2 regions of the Clostridium sp. 001 genome follow, and region 1 is predicted to be linked to the other one. Evidence: riboswitches for the same ligand, from Rfam matches in the RefSeq annotation. Region 1 holds a riboswitch; the other holds the start of a gene.
The links. A riboswitch is a leader RNA that binds a small molecule or an ion and turns the genes downstream of it on or off. The one in region 1 is predicted to bind magnesium.

Region 1 (3,222 bases):
TACCTGTCCTTCATAAGGTTCTCCTCTAGCCTCTCCATTTATCAATCTAGCTATTAATGTTACGTTTTGGCTATTTCCACCAGTATTGCTTCCAGTATTTATTGCAAGGGCTGCTAAAGTTGCATCTCCAACTATACCATCAGACTTTAATCCATTTTTTGATTGGAAATACTTTACTGCAGTGTAAGTTTGATACCCGTATACTCCATCTACACTACCATTGTAATACCCCCAGCTTCTAAGTTTTTGCTGTATTTGTATTACCATATTTCCTCTTGAGCCATAGTAGTATGCCACAGCTTTTACTGCATTATTATAGGGGAGCAAGAATAGAGAAGTTGATGCATATGTAAACACTATAGCAAGTATTAATACTAATTCTCTTTTAAATCCCATAATTTTCTTACCCATATGACCATCTCCTTTTAATGTTGATTCTCCTAAATGTAGTCTGTACACAAACGAAGTAAAAAATACATAAAAAAATGCTATCAATTTCACTTTAAATAAGTGGAATTGATAGCATTTCTTACCCTACTTTTCTTAGCCTTTTTCTCCAATTTGGTATTAATATGTCTTCTACTAAGTCATTCATTATAACTATGCCACATAGCTTTTCTTCATCATCTATTACAGGTAATGAAATAAGATTATATTTTGAACACATCTCTATGGCTTCATCTATATTTTCCTTATGATTTATACTTACTACATCCTTCATCATTATCGCCTTTAATGTATCTTCAAAATCTGACAATATCAAGTCTTTCAAGGACACCACACCTTCAAGCTGCTTTTGATCATTGATAATATATATATAATGTGATACCTCATCTTCCGGATTAATTTCTTTTAAAAACTCAATAGTATCTTTAACGGTTATATTTATATTAAAACAGATAAAATCCTTATTCATTATACTTCCTACAGTTTCTTCCTTATATTCCATAAGTGATCTTACTTCATCCGCATCATTTTTTTCCATATTTATAAGTATTTTTTCTGCAGTATCTTTATCTACTTCATCTAAAATGTCTGCTATTTCATCATTGGGCATATTGTATAACACCTCGTCCCTTTTAGACTGACTCAAATTTTCCAGAATATCTAGCTGTACTTCTGGATCTATTTCCTCTAATGTATCCGCTGCTAGATCCTCATCTAAACTTTCAAAAACTTTCTTTCTGTAGTTTACATCCATATCTTCTAGTATATCTGCTAAATCAGCAGGGTGGAGCTTAGACAATTTTTTATATGGTACGGAAAGTTTTAAATTGTTATTTATCATTTCTAGTGATTCTACATTATCCCAAATTATAAGGCTATCTTCAGGCTTTTTGTTAAATAAATCATAGAACTTTTTTATGATTTTTTCTATACCAAGCCTTCTTCCTAAAGCAAGAACTCCTGTATCTACTGCTACAACTCTATACTCTCCTGCCATTTCTGCAATTCTGAGGTCATTAACTCTTACAAGTTTTTTCCCATTTATATCCACTATCTGTCTATCTAAAAGATGTTTTGATAAAAGATAGGAATAACTTTGAAGTATTATTTCCCTTATACCTTCTCCTTTAATTATAACCTTATCGTTATCGTCATAAAAGTTTATGTTCCTACACTCACAATTAAGTATTTCTTTGCCCTTTTTTATCTTATATCCTATGGCTCTTGGCATTCCATGATCAGAAGATACATAAACGTCCCAAAGTTTCCCTACATATTCGTCAAATTCATTATAAACCTTTTTATAAAGAACTTTACTCAATAAGAAACTAGATAACTTTTTCATAAATATTCCTCCTTATATGCAGAGAAATATTTATAGAATCTACATGAACGTTTTAAAAGTTATCAATAGCATTGCCATCACCAATTAGATCTAATACTTCCCTGCACTTCTTCTATTAAATTTTCTTCTAAGATGCACCGACCTCCATAAGGTCCGTTTTCCATTTAACACACCACCTAAATTAAAAATTCAAATATATGCAAACAACTAAAAAAAGCCCACAGGGCTCTTAAACTAAAACTTTTTTAATCGTACGAGTTTTAGCACTATATAGCTTTAGATTTTCATCCAGCTACATTAAGTAAAACCTTACTACGGTAATACCTGTTCACCCATTGGCATCTCTCGATGTTTCGGGGCAGCAGCATATGTCTATATAGGAGCCTCACCTAACATAATTAAACATAAACATTTACTTTTATACTATAATTATATTACAAATTCACTATAATGCAACTAGTAAATATTAAATTTATTTATATTTACCTGTTATGATACTTTAATTTCATTTTGCTCATTTTAATGTAAAATATCATAATTTATCTTTGCATATTTATATTATTTATTTAGTGTGTGTCTTCTTCTCCTTATCACCATTCAAAATCTACATATTCCTAAATATTTATCTCATAATATAATATGTTATACTAAAAATAAGTGAAACTAATCTGAAACATAAGAACGGAGAATGTAAATTGAATTTAAATACTAGTTTTTTATCTATATGTAAAGATGACATGAAAGCAAGAAATATAAGTCAGTTGGATTTTGTCCTTATAACAGGAGATGCTTACGTAGATCATCCTTCTTTCGGCTCAGCTATAATATCAAGGGTGTTAGAAAATGAAGGTTTTAAAGTAGGAATAATAGCTCAGCCTAACTGGAAAAATGCAAATGATTTTATGAAGCTTGGAAAACCTAAATTAGCTTTTTTAATAAACTCTGGGAATATGGATTCTATGGTAAATCATTATACCGCATCAAAGAAAAAAAGGCATGAAGATCTTTACTCCCCAGGAGGTAAATCTGGTTACAGACCCGACAGAGCTGTAATAGTATACTGTAATAGGGCAAGAGAAGTCTATAAGGATGTTCCAATAGTAATTGGTGGAATAGAAGCCAGCTTAAGGAGATTTGCCCACTATGATTACTGGAGTGATAATGTAAGAAGAAGTATTCTTTTAGATTCAAAGGCAGATCTACTCATATATGGTATGGGAGAAAAAACCATAGTACAAGTGGCAAACCTATTAAAATACGGAATGGATATCCACAAAATTACAGATGTAAGAGGTACAGTATACCCTTGCAAAGATAAAGCATTCATAAAAGACTATGTGGAAGTACCTTCTTTTGAAAAAGTAACACAAGAAAAAGGTGCTTATGCTGAAAGCTATAAACTAGAATATTACGAACAAGACGCATTAAGG
Region 2 (3,222 bases), 1.4 Mb from region 1:
TTATTATTTGTGACCATAATGTTATCTGAATTAAAGGTGCTCCTGGAATTAATATAATACCAATCCCAATAATAATTATTATAGTAAACAGTGTAAAAAACTGTGGTGCTTCTTTTAATGTTTTATTTATACCAGCTTCAAACCCAAAAGCTTCACAAATATAAAATGCTGTAGCCAAAGGTAGTATTGCAGCCGAAAAAATAGAAGCTATAAATAATCCAAAAGCAAAAATTTGAGAAGCAAAGGCTCCAGCAAGTGGCTTTAACGCTAATGCAGCATCTTTAGCCTCATTTATTTGGATTCCACTTTTATGAAGTGTTGCCCCACAAGCTACGATTATAAAGAAAGCAACTACTACTGTAATAACACTTCCAACAACAACATCCCAAAATTCGTATTTAAATTCTTCCATCTTAAGTCCTTTTTCTATAACTGCTGACTGCATATAAAACTGCATCCAGGGTGCAATAGTAGTTCCCACCATACCAATAACCGTACTTATATAGTCATAATTAGTTTCAATAGCAGGATGAATTAATGCATGTCCTATTTCATGCCAGTCTGGTCTAGCGAAAAATGCAGAGCCAACATAGGATAATAAAAATATGCTAAAAACCAAAAATAACTTTTCAGTAGTCTTATATGTACCTTTTACTACCAAAATCCATACTGCAACAGCAGCTAGTGGTACCGATATATATTTACTTACTCCAAAAATCTGCATGCTACCTGCTATACCTGCAAACTCTGTAGCTGTATTTCCTATATCTGCAATTACTAGCCCAATAAACATAAAGGAAATTACCTTAACACCAAAATTTTCTCTAATTAAATCTGCCAGCCCTTTACCTGTAACTATTCCCATTCTAGCATTCATTTCCTGCACTACAAGAAGCACAATAAAGCATGGGATTAATGACCAAAGTAATTTGTAACCATAGGTAGCACCTGCTACAGAATATGTTGTAATACCACCTGCATCATTATCTACACTACCTGTTATAATTCCAGGACCTAAAACACTTAAAAATATTAATAAATTTGCCATCCATGTTTTTCTCTTTGCATTCATCATTAGTGCCTCCATTATCTATACCTTTTATTGGACTTAGTAATTTCATAGAAAATATCATTTATATTAACAATCCCTATGATATGCATTTGTTCATCAATTACGGGTATAGAACATAGGTTATATTTTGATGCAGCATCTAAGTTAGAGAAAATAATTGCACCTGTATTTACATCAAAGTCCTCAATTATATCTGCCAGATCTGAAGGATGAATTGTGGATAGTTTATTATAACTTTTTGAAAGTAAAATGTCTTTTGAGGTAAAAGCCGTTTGAATATCATCCCATAACATTAGTTTACTTGATATTTTAAATCCTAATCTCTTTAATGGTTTAGCAATTCCAATCCTTCTTAATAGCCCATCCATACCAATATCTACTGCTGCAATAAACATACCTGATGGTAATATAACTAACCTAACATCGTTAGCTCTAACTACCTTTCTTCCATTAACATCAACAATCTGTTTGTCCAAAACATACTTTTTCAGTAACATACAGTCACCTAAATCTTTATCTTGAACTTCACTACACATTAAAACATACTGTCCTTTTTCCTTAGAAACACTGATATTATCAAAACCAATAAATTTTATTCCTTCTTTTGTTTTAACAACAGCTATGGTAACTTTTGGATTTTGAAAATTCACATCAACAGCTACATCCTTTAAAGTTCCTATTACTTCTTTACTAGTCGTATAAATTTTATTACCCAATATTCTGCTTAAATAAACGCTTGTAAATTGCATTGTATACACTCCTTTGCTTTCAGGATGCACAATGCAAATTTTTTAATGCAAGTACATCCCCTATAATATTTTTACCAATAAATCTTTAAGTTTTATATCATTGCATTTATGACACGGGTCACCGTCCATTAAATTCATCACTCTCCTTAACTTGGTAATTTATCCAATAAAAAAATCTCTTCGCAACAAAATGAAGAGATTGGATTCTTAATAAATTCCAAGACAAAAAATAGTACATCTTCACTCGTTGAGCTTTGACTCTGTAAAGCTTAGATCATAAGCATTCATATTTCTATGAATGTTGTCAGCTACATTAAGTAAAACCTTAATCCGGTAGTACCTGCTCACCCATTGGCGTCTCTCGACATTTCTGGGCAGTAGCGTATGTCTGTACAGTAATCTCACCTAACAATGTTATTAAATTATATTTTTAATTAGTAATAATCCGTTTCTTATTATATACATATATTCCTTAGTTGTAAATATTTTTTAAGAAATCAAATGTTAAAAATATGTTACTTAGAAAATATACTGCCTCAAAATGTATTTTGAGACAGCATCTAATTCTTCTAATTTACTTTTATATAACAATTAGTAAAATAATATCAATTAAAGAATTCAATTATACCAAGTGCTATTAACAATATGCCTGAAATTAATGGTGCATATTTACCAAATAATTTACCCAATACATGATTACCTACAACTTCACCAATTATAATTGTAAGAATACTTAATATAAATGTAAATATGACTGTAAATTGAATACTAACTCCTGTTATACTAGCTGCTATGCCAGTACCTAAATTGTTAAAGGTCAACCCAAATGCTATAAGAAGAGCTTCTTTTATATTTATATCACCGGAGTTGTCCAAATCTGACTTTTCGGCATATTCAATCATATCATTAATGTCTTTTAAAGCAAGTTCATTTGATTTTTTATTATTTATAAGTTTTATTATACTTTGTGTTATAAAATATACTCCCAATATAGCAATGGCTATAGAACCTAATGCATTTGCTATAGAGTGAGGTAAAAATTTTGATATATACACCCCAAGTGACATTGATAGAAATGTTCCTGTACAAGTTATAACTGCTATTGCAAGGTTAGGAACTACTCCTATCTTTATTTTCTTTATTCCATAAGCAATACCTACAACTACATTATCTAGGTTAGAGGATAAACTAAACAATAATGCAGATAAAATTAATGTCATGCATAGTCCCCTTTTTTATTCTTTCCTTTTTAGTATATGACTTTAAACTTTTAGTGTGCTTAGGAGTTCAAGAAAAGGAGATGTTTTAAATACATTGCAGTTCCAAGATAAAGTATATATAAAAAATTTACTGGGGATATTATAAGTACACAATTAAAAATGGAAGTGACTCAATTGCGAA

Region 2: another riboswitch for magnesium. It lies ahead of B5S50_RS19215 (PRC-barrel domain-containing protein); the one in region 1 lies ahead of B5S50_RS12705 (magnesium transporter).

The regions. Positions count from the first base shown of each region.
Region 1 covers NZ_CP020473.1:2,688,568-2,691,789, reverse strand. The annotation lists gene sleB (spore cortex-lytic enzyme) at 1-411, opposite strand, end outside; gene B5S50_RS12705 (magnesium transporter) at 530-1,792, opposite strand; M-box (ykoK) riboswitch at 2,030-2,196, opposite strand; gene B5S50_RS12700 (YgiQ family radical SAM protein) at 2,530-3,222, shown strand, end outside.
Region 2 covers NZ_CP020473.1:4,119,850-4,123,071, reverse strand. The annotation lists gene B5S50_RS19220 (Nramp family divalent metal transporter) at 1-1,072, opposite strand, end outside; gene B5S50_RS19215 (PRC-barrel domain-containing protein) at 1,087-1,821, opposite strand; M-box (ykoK) riboswitch at 2,054-2,241, opposite strand; gene B5S50_RS19210 (manganese efflux pump) at 2,427-3,041, opposite strand; gene B5S50_RS19205 (transglycosylase domain-containing protein) at 3,216-3,222, shown strand, end outside.